DNA from 3 places in the Kitasatospora sp. NPDC097691 genome. Region 1 is predicted to be linked to each of the others. Evidence: riboswitches for the same ligand, from Rfam matches in the RefSeq annotation. Region 1 holds a riboswitch; each other region holds the start of a gene.
What was found. A riboswitch is a leader RNA that binds a small molecule or an ion and turns the genes downstream of it on or off. The one in region 1 is predicted to bind cobalamin.
Positions count from the first base shown of each region.

Region 2: linked by a shared signal. The riboswitch ahead of ABTY56_RS00355 (CoA-acylating methylmalonate-semialdehyde dehydrogenase) and the one ahead of ABTY56_RS10675 (ribonucleoside-diphosphate reductase subunit alpha) in region 1 are both predicted to bind cobalamin.
Region 3: linked by a shared signal. The riboswitch ahead of nicT (Nickel transporter NicT) and the one ahead of ABTY56_RS10675 (ribonucleoside-diphosphate reductase subunit alpha) in region 1 are both predicted to bind cobalamin.

Region 1 covers NZ_JBEORY010000011.1:52,435-55,701, reverse strand. The annotation lists gene ABTY56_RS10675 (ribonucleoside-diphosphate reductase subunit alpha) at 1-1,704, opposite strand, end outside; cobalamin riboswitch at 1,895-2,026, opposite strand; gene ABTY56_RS10670 (glycosyltransferase family 39 protein) at 2,100-3,267, opposite strand, start outside.
Region 2 covers NZ_JBEORY010000001.1:85,098-88,364, reverse strand. The annotation lists gene ABTY56_RS00365 (hypothetical protein) at 1-57, shown strand, start outside; gene ABTY56_RS00360 (class I SAM-dependent methyltransferase) at 65-844, shown strand; cobalamin riboswitch at 1,060-1,232, shown strand; gene ABTY56_RS00355 (CoA-acylating methylmalonate-semialdehyde dehydrogenase) at 1,457-2,956, shown strand; gene ABTY56_RS00350 (acyl-CoA dehydrogenase family protein) at 2,962-3,267, shown strand, end outside.
Region 3 covers NZ_JBEORY010000019.1:117,236-120,502, reverse strand. The annotation lists gene ABTY56_RS16410 (CDP-glycerol glycerophosphotransferase family protein) at 1-855, opposite strand, end outside; gene ABTY56_RS16405 (ArsR/SmtB family transcription factor) at 910-1,293, opposite strand; cobalamin riboswitch at 1,375-1,590, shown strand; gene nicT (Nickel transporter NicT) at 1,623-2,738, shown strand; gene ABTY56_RS16395 (EamA family transporter) at 2,928-3,267, opposite strand, start outside.

The DNA.
Region 1 (3,267 bases):
GCCGTACGCCTCGTGGCGGCCCAGCTGCTCGGCCAGGTCGGCGGAGCGCTCGTACGCGGTGAGCATGATGCGCTCGGCGATGAGCGTGGACAGCCGCGCGGCCTCGGCGGAGTCGAAGTCGAGCCGCAGCTTGAAGAAGACGTCCTGCAGGCCCATCACGCCGAGGCCGACCGGGCGCCAGCGGGAGTTGGACGTCCCGGCCTCGGTGGTCGGGTAGAAGTTGATGTCCACCACGCGGTCGAGGAAGGTGACGGCGGTGCGGACGGTGGCGTCGAGGCGCTCCCAGTCCATCGCACCCAGCAGGTCGTCGGCCGAGGCGCCCGCGGCCACGTGCGCACCGAGGTTGACCGACCCCAGGTTGCAGACGGCGGTCTCGGAGTCGTCCGTGACCTCCAGGATCTCGGTGCACAGGTTGGAGGAGTGCACCGTGCGGCCCGGCAGCGCGGTCTGGTTGGCGGCGCGGTTGGAGGCGTCCTTGAAGGTCATCCAGCCGTTGCCGGTCTGCGCCAGGGTGCGCATCATGCGGGCGTAGAGGGTCTGCGCGGGGATGGTGCGGACGGCCTTGCCGGCCTGCTCGGCCTTGCGGTAGGCCTCGTCGAACTCCTCGCCCCACAGGTCGACCAGCTCGGGCACGTCGGCCGGGGAGAACAGCGACCAGTCCTGGTTGGCGTTGACCCGGCGCATGAACTCGTCCGGGATCCAGTGCGCCAGGTTGAGGTTGTGGGTGCGGCGGGCTTCCTCGCCGGTGTTGTCGCGGAGCTCCAGGAACTCCTCGATGTCGGCGTGCCAGGTCTCCAGGTAGACGCACGCGGCGCCCTTGCGGCGGCCGCCCTGGTTGACGGCGGCGACCGAGGAGTCGAGGGTGCGCAGGAACGGCACGATGCCGTTGGACTTGCCGTTGGTGCCGCGGATCAGGCTGCCGCGCGAGCGGATGCGCGAGTAGGACAGGCCGATGCCGCCGGCGTGCTTGGACAGGCGGGCGATCTGCGCGTAGCGGTTGTAGATCGAGTCCAGGTTGTCCAGCGGGGAGTCGAGCAGGTAGCAGCTCGACATCTGCGGGTGGCGGGTGCCGGAGTTGAAGAGCGTCGGCGAGGAGGTGAGGTACTCCAGGCGGCTCATCAGGCCGTACAGCTCGGCCACCTCGCGCACCGACTGCTCGTTGTCGCCGACCGCCAGGCCACAGGCGACGCGGAGCAGGAAGTGCTGCGGGGTCTCGACCACCTTGCGGGTGATCGGGTGGCGCAGCAGGTAGCGGGACTGCACGGTGCGCAGGCCGAAGTACTCGAAGCGGTCGTCGCCCGCGGCGTCGATCAGGGCGTCCAGCGCGGCGGCGTGCTTGGCGACGAAGTCCGCGGTGGTGTCGCCGATCAGGCCCTCGGCGTGGCCGACGGCGATCGAGGCGGAGAAGGACGTGGCGCCCTGGCTGTTCGCCTCGTCGACGATCTCCAGCGCCAGCAGGCGGGCGGCGAGCTTCGAGTACTGGGGGTCCTCGGCGATCATCGACGCGGCGGCGTCCACGGCCAGCCCGCGCAGCTCGGCGAAGTCCGAGCCGGCGTGGCGGCCGCGCAGCGCGGCGGCGGCGACATGGCCGGGGTCGACCTCGGGGAGGTCGACACTGCGGTCGGTGAGCAGCCGCAGCAGGGCGCCGCCGGGATCGGAGACCGTCCGGTCGGTGAAGGCGGTACCGGAGCCCTGGGCGGGCAGGGTGGCTGAGGCAGCGGTGGTCAAGGCGCTCTCTCCTGGCGGCGATCGGCGGCGGTGATCGGGGCCTCGGGCCGGTCGGGGCAGGGGAGCACGGCACGAACGCAAACGGCGTCGCGCGACGGTGTCTCCCCGGCCCGCCCGCGAGGCCCGGAGGTGTGGTTCTGGTGCTGGCGCGGCCTCTGCGGGAGGGCCGTGGCGCACGCCGCCGGCAGGTACTCGGACTCGCGGGGACAGCTGCTCCAGCCGCCCGCACACCGCTGCGGGGCAGTCCCGGATTCGCACCGGGTTCCCCTGCATCGACAGCAGGAGTGAGCATACATGTAGTGCCGCCGCCCTGCGGCGGCACCATATGTTGTGGCTGTCGTGTCGCGGGTGTGGGCGGGCCCTCCGGCCCGTCAGTGCTTGAGATAGACCTTGTACGTGCTCGAATCGCCGGTCGGCGAGGTGAATTGCGCCACCAGTCGGTACTGCCCGCCGGCTGCCAGCGCGGCGCTCAGGGCCCGGTCGGTGGCCCGTGGCGCGGTGCTGTCGAGGACGACCATGGTGAACCAGCCGTCGCGGATCGCGGCGACGCTCCCGTCGTCCCCGTGGTGCTGCACCCCGGCCGCGTCGCGGTACTCCGTGCCGGTGCGCGCGGAGACCCACTGCTCGGGCTCGCTGACCGCGCCGAGGTAGTACTCGGCCAGTCCGTCGACCTCGGTCAGGTAGCGCCCCTGGGGCACCGTGTGGACCCGCAGGACGGCCAGCAGGCGGCCGGAGTCGGGCCCGTTCTGGTAGCGCAGGGCGGACTGCTCCAGGCCGAGGGCGAGCACCGCGACCCAGACCAGGATGCCGAGCTGGGGGTGGCGGAAGTGGGCGCCGACCAGCCGGGTCAGGCCGACCCCGGCGAGCGGGGCGGCCAGCAGCATGCCGTAGCCGAGGTGGCGGAACAGCGCGCCGGAGGTGCCGGTCCACAGGTGGGCGGCCGGGACGAGCAGGGCGGTGGCGGTCAGCACGGTGCCGAGCAGGGCGCGGTGGCCGCGCGTGGTGGGAACGGTGTTCCGCTCGGGCGCGTCGTGCTCGTTCATCTGCTCGCGGCGGGCGTAGGCGATCGTGCCGGCCACCGCGAGGACGGTGAACAGGCCGCTCCACTGGACGGTGGAGAGCAGGATGGCGCGGGCCGAGCCGGGGGCGTTGCCGTGCGAGGGCGACCACCCGGCGACCTTGCCCAGCGTGCCGTACGGGAGCAGCAGGACGACGGTGCCGACGGCCGACAGCAGCGCGCGCAGGGCGGCCGGGCCCCACCGGCGGTGCGGACGGGCGGTGGCCAGCGCGAGGCCGACCAGGGCGGGCACGGCGAAGGCCGCGGAGTACGCGACGGCGCAGGCGAGCGCGGCGGCCGGGGCGGCGGTCAGGACCAGTGCCGGATGTCGCCGGGCGGTGAACACCGTGGCCCAGGCCGCGAGGGCGACCAGCAGCACGGCGAGGGACTCGGGGGCGGCGTAGAAGCCGACCACGACGGTGGACTGCAGGACGGCGTAGACGGCTATCGCGCAGATCGCGACCCGCTCGTTGAACAGCCGC
Region 2 (3,267 bases), on a different contig from region 1:
CTTCGGTACGCGCCCGGCGCGGAATCCGGTGGCTGTGCGGAGCCCACGCCGGGATGATGCGTGCATGCGCACCTTCGAAGAGCTGATCGCCGAGGCCGAGACCGTGTCCGTGGACGGCTGGGACTTCTCCTGGCTGGACGGCCGCGCCACCGAGGAGCGCCCTTCCTGGGGCTACCAGCGGCTGCTGTCCGAGCGGCTGGGCACGACGGTGGCGGCCCTGGACATCCAGACCGGCGGTGGCGAGGTGCTGGCCGGTGCCCTGCGGCTCGCCGAGCCGAAGGGATGGCTCCCGCCGGTCCTCGCCGCGACCGAGTCCTGGCCACCGAACATCGCCCGCGCCACGCGGCTCCTGCACCCGCTGGGCGCGGTGGTGGTCGCGGACCAGGACGAGCCCCCGCTGCCGTTCGCCGACGAAGCCTTCGACCTGGTCACCAGCCGGCACCCGGTGCGGGCCTGGTGGACGGAGATCGCCCGGGTGCTGCGGCCCGGGGGCAGCTACTTCGCCCAGCACGTGGGCCCGGCGTCCGTCTTCGAGCTGGTCGAGTACTTCCTCGGGCCGCAGCCGGAGGCGCGCGAGGGCCGTCGTCCCGAGGTCGAGAGCGAGGAGGCCCGCGCCGCCGGGCTGGAGGTGGTCGATCTGCGCTCCGAGCGGCTGCGGATGGAGTTCCGCGACATCGGTGCGGTGGTGTACTTCCTGCGCAAGGTGATCTGGATGGTCCCGGGCTTCACCGTCGACGCCTACCGGGACCGGCTGCGCGAGCTGGACGCCCGGATCCGCTCCGAGGGCCCGTTCGTGGCGCACTCGGCGCGCTTCCTGATCGAGGCGCGCAAGGAGATCGACTGATCCGGCGTCCGCCCTGTGCAGATACGGAAGAGTTGAGGGAGTCCGGAAGGTCCGGCCGGCGGTCCCCGCCGGTGCGGGCACCGTTTCATCCGGGAGACGGCTCGGAATCACCTCTCCGGGGCATTCGCACGACCCGCGTGGCGTTCGGCCCAGTGGGATACCGATGACGCGACGCGTGCTCGGACCCCTGGACTTACTAGGACGTCCAACTATATGGTCGATGGCAGGTCCGCGGTGTCAGGGAAGCCGGTGTGAGTCCGGCACGGTCCCGCCACTGTGACCGGGGAGTTCGTCCTCGCAGGAGACGGCCACTGGCAGCCAGCCGGGAAGGCCCGGGGGCGTGCGTCGATCCGGGAGTCAGGATACCGGCCGCGGGTGATCCGTGTTTTCCACGAGGATGGAGACGACACGCATGACTCCGGGCTGCTCCCGTTCCGCTGCTCCTGGCTGTCCTGTGCCGACGACTGCCGGGGCTCAGGCTCACCTGCTCTGACGGTTCGTCATGCCACCGCCACCGCCACCGTGACGCCGCGGGGCCGCGCCACCGTGCGCCCGCCCGTCGGCGGCGGCCTCCACTCCTCCTCTCCCCGATCCTGTCGAGAGAAGGAACCGATGGTCCGTGAACTGACCCACTTCGTCGGCGGCAAGCCCGTCGCCGGCACCTCTGGCCGCTTCGGCGACGTGTACGACCCCAACACCGGCCGGGTGCAGGCCCGGGTGCCGCTGGCGAGCCGTGCCGAGGCCGAGGCGGTGATCGCCGACGCCGCGCAGGCCCAGCCCGCGTGGGCGGCCCGGAATCCGCAACGCCGCGCCCGGGTGCTGCTGCGCTTCCTGCAGCTGGTCGAGCAGGAGAAGGAGGAGCTGGCCCGGCTGCTCTCCGCCGAGCACGGCAAGACCGTCGCCGACGCCCACGGCGACCTCCAACGCGGCCTGGAGGTCGTGGAGTTCGCCGCCGGCATCCCGCACCTGCTGAAGGGCGAGTTCAGCGACAACGCCGGCACCGGCATCGACGTGTACTCGATGCGCCAGCCGCTCGGCGTCGTCGCCGGCATCACCCCGTTCAACTTCCCCGCGATGATCCCGCTCTGGAAGGCCGCGCCCGCGCTGGCCTGCGGCAACGCCTTCGTCCTCAAGCCCTCCGAGCGGGACCCCTCGGTGCCGCTGCGGCTGGCCGAGCTGTTCCTGGAGGCCGGGCTGCCGCCGGGCGTGCTCAACGTGGTCAACGGCGACAAGGAGGCGGTGGACACCCTGCTGGAGGACCCGCGGGTGCAGGCGCTCGGCTTCGTCGGGTCCACGCCGATCGCGCAGTACGTGTACGCCACGGCCGCCGCGCACGGGAAGCGCGCGCAGTGCTTCGGCGGGGCGAAGAACCACATGATCGTGATGCCGGACGCCGACCTCGACCAGGCGGCCGACGCGCTGGTCGGCGCCGGGTACGGCTCGGCCGGCGAGCGCTGCATGGCGATCTCGGTGGCCGTCCCGGTGGGGGAGGAGACCGCGGACGCCCTGGTGGCGAAGCTGGTCGAGCGGATCGCCGCGCTCAAGGTCGGCCGCTCGGACGACCCTTCGGCCGACTTCGGCCCGCTGGTGGGCCGCGACGCCCTGGAACGCGTCCGCGGCTACCTGGACATCGGGGTCGAGGAGGGCGCCGAACTCGTCGTCGACGGCAGGGACTTCCGCCTGGAGGGGCACGAGGACGGCTACTTCCTCGGCGCCTCGCTGTTCGACCGGGTGACGCCGGACATGCGGATCCACCGGGAGGAGATCTTCGGCCCGGTGCTGACCGTCGTCCGCGCCGCCGACTACGAGGAGGCGCTGCGCCTGCCCAGCGAGCACGAGTCCGGCAACGGCGTCGCCATCTACACCCGGGACGGCGACACCGCCCGGGACTTCGCCCGCCGGGTGAACACCGGCATGGTCGGTGTCAACGTGCCCATCCCGGTGCCGATCGCCTACCACACCTTCGGCGGCTGGAAGCGCTCCGGTTTCGGCGACCTCAACCAGCACGGGCCGGACTCCGTCCGCTTCTACACCCGCACCCGCACCGTCACCTCGCGCTGGCCCTCCGGGGTCAAGGAGGGCGCGAGCTTCACCATGCCGACGATGGGGTGAACGCCGTGCACACGCACCTGACCGACGATCAACTCGCGATCGTCGACACGACCCGGGCCTTCGCCCGCGAACACCTCGCGCCGAACGCCGTCGAGTGGGACCAGACCAAGCACTTCCCCGTGGACGTCCTGCGCAAGGCCGCCGACCTGGGCCTGGCCGGCGTGTACGTCCGCGACGAGTCCGGCGGATCCGGGCTGACCCGAGCCGACGGCGTGCTCGTCTTCGAGGCGCTGGCGACCGGCTGCCCGTCCATCGCCGCCTACCTGTCCATCCACAACATGGTCGCCTGGATGGTCGACCGCTACGGCGAC
Region 3 (3,267 bases), on a different contig from region 1:
GTCGCCGATCAGGCAGTCGGCGGCGACCAGGGCGGCCTGCCAGCCCTGGTGCGGCGGGACCAGGCGAAGGCCCATCCGGCGGGCTGCGCCGAGCAGGGCCTCGGGGTCGTGCCGGCTCCAGATGTTGGGGTGCAGGACGACGGCGACGGTGTACTCGTCGGCGGGCAGCCGGCGGACCAGGCGCTGGGGCAGGTCGGGGCGGCGGCCGAATAACGAGTGCTCGCTCCAGGTGGAGTTGACGACGACGAGCCGTCGGCCGTCGACGGCGCCGAGCGCGGCGCGGTAGGCGTCGCGGGAGCGCAGGCTGCGCAGCATCCGGTCGAAGCACGGGTCGCCGACGACCCGGGCGACGTCCAGTGCCTCGGGGCAGGAGGCCCGCAGGCGGTCCAGCTGCTCGGGGTGGGAGAGGCCGAGGACGTCCACGAACACCTGCCCGCGGTGGGTGAGTTCGTTGCGGGAGAGGCCAGCGGCGCTGACCGTGTCGCCGGTGGACTCGGTCACCAGGCGGTTGTAGCCGGCGCCGTGCGGGAGCACCACGAGCCGGGCGTCCAGGCGGTGCATGGAGGAGTGCACGGCGCAGGCGACGGCCAGGTCGAAGCGGTGCCGGACGGCGTCCTCCCAGTCCAGCAGGGTGAAGCCGGGCAGGCCGCGCAGGTACTCGTCCAGGGCGCGATCGGCGAAGGCGGAACCGGGGTTGACGGTGAAGTACCGCTCGACGCCCTCCGGGTCCAGCAGGGTGAGGACGTCCAGGACCCGGGTGGCCGACGTGAGGGTGCGGGCGACCGCCAGCACGCGGGCCTTGACCGGTCGGGTGTTCCAGCGGTCGGCGGGCCAGGCGTGGGGGTGGGACGGCACACCATGATCGTACTCATCCGGGGTGCCGCCGTGGCCGTGTTTCCCGAGTGTCGGTCAGCCTGCCGCGGCGGTGGGCTCGTGGTGCTCGGCGGCGGCGCACTCGTCGAGGAGGGGGCGCATGTCCTGGTCGACGAGCCGGTAGCGCACGACGCGTCCGTCCTTGTCGCCGGTGACCACGCCGGCCGTGCGGAGCAGCCGCAGGGCCTGGGAGACGGCGGGGTCGCGCATGCCGGTGGCGACCGCGAGGTCGGTGACGGCGAGCGGACCGGCCCGGTGGAGGGCGAGCAGCAGGGCGAGTCGCCCAGGGTCGGCGAGCAGCGAGAACCGCTCGGCCCAGGACCGGACGTGCGCGGCGTCACCGATCGCGGCGATGGCCTCGCAGACCCGGTGTCCGTCGATGGTGCGGTGGCCCGCGCGGTCGGTCGGTACGAGATGCATGCGGACATTCTTGCAGGCAGGCAGCTGTGATCCTGGACACCTGCGCAGGTGCGCAGCCTTGCATGGGTCGGGGCCTGGCCCTACCGTGTAGCCCGCCGTGGTGCTCGGGAAGACCGGTGACGGATCCTCAGGGGTCCGGAGTCCGGAGCGGCCCTCGCCACTGTGATCGGGCCGTTCCCCCGTCCGCGGGGGAGCGCCGTCCGTACCCACGACGTCACTGGGCGCCTCGCGTGCCCGGGAAGGCGGGTACGGGCGTGTCCCGTAAGCCAGGAGACCGGCCGCGGCATCTCACGAAGTGATTCCACGAGGTGCTGGAGCGTGATCCGCAGATGACCCTGCCCGAAACCGCCGCCACGGACGCCGGGGCGGCGCCCTCCGTGTTGCCCACCTTCCGGTGGAGGCGCGAGGACACCGTCCGTACGGCCGGGCTGATGGGCGTGATCCTGGCCATGCACGTGGTGGCCTTCGGGACGCTCGTCTTCCTGGTGGCACCCGAGCGGTACGCGGTCGGTACCCAGGTCTTCGGGGTGGGCCTGGGGATCACCGCGTACACCCTCGGGATGCGGCACGCCTTCGACGCCGACCACATCGCGGTGATCGACAACACCACCCGCAAGCTGATGGCGGACGGCAAGCGGCCGGTCTCGGTGGGCTTCTGGTTCGCCCTCGGGCACTCCTCGATGGTGGTCGTCATGGCCGCCCTGGTGGCGGGCGGCGCGCAGCTGGCGAACACGCTGATGGACGACGAGTCGACCACCCACCAGTGGCTCGGGATGGTCGGGACGACGGCCTCCGGCGCGTTCCTGTACCTGATCGGGGCGCTCAACCTGGCGGCGCTGCTCGGGATCCTCAAGGTGTTCCGGGCGATGCGGGCCGGGCAGTACGACGAGGCGGAGCTGGAGGCGCACCTCGACTCGCGCGGCTTCATGGCCCGGGTGCTGAACCGGGCCACCCGGTCGATCACCCGGCCCGGGCAGATGTTCCCGGTCGGCATGGTGCTGGGCCTGGGCTTCGACACCGCGACCGAGGTCACCCTGATGGTGATGGCCGGCTCGGGTGCGGCCTCCGGGCTGCCCTGGTACGCGATCGTCTGCCTGCCGCTGCTGTTCGCGGCCGGGATGAGCCTGTTCGACACCCTGGACGGGACGTTCATGAACTTCGCGTACCAGTGGGCCTTCGCCAACCCGGTGCGCAAGGTGTACTACAACCTGACCATCACGGGGCTGTCGATCGCGGTGGCCTTCATCATCGGCACCATCGAGCTGGTCGGTGTGCTGCACGAGAAACTCGACCTGACCGACCCGGTGAGCGGCTGGATCGCGGGCATCTCGCTGGACAACGTCGGCTACGCGATCGCCGGGCTGTTCGTGGTGGTCTGGGCGGTGGCGATCGGGTACTGGAAGCTCGCCCGGGTCGAGAAGCGCTGGGCGCCCGAGGGGTCCTGAGGGTGCCGAGAGGTCCTGAAGGGTCCTGAAGGGTCCTGAGCCGGGGGTATGAGTGCCTCTCATGGGGGTGCGGCATGAGCGTGACTCATGGGGGGCACCCATGAGGTCGGCTCATGTCCTCGGGCCATGAGGCCGGCTCATGACGCTGCCCCATGAGCACGGCTCATGGGGCAGCGTCATGAGCGACTCTCATGCGGCCGCGAGCAGCAGGGTGCCCGCGACGGCGAGCCCGGCGCCGACCACCTGGACCGGGCGCAGCCGCTCCTTGAACACCCCGCGGGCCATCAACGCGGTGACCACGGGGTAGAGCGAGGACAGGACGGCGGCCACGGTGGCCGAGCCGCGGTGCGAGGCCATCGCGAAGACGGCGTTGGCGATGACGTCGGCCAGCCCGACCGCGGTGAGCAGCGGCAGCCGGGCCCGCAGTCCGGGCAGCAGGCCGGCCGTACCCCCGGAGCGACGCAGGCCGGCCAGCAGGGTGGCGCCGCCGACGGCGACGTTGCAGACCCGCTGGACGCACAGCACCAGC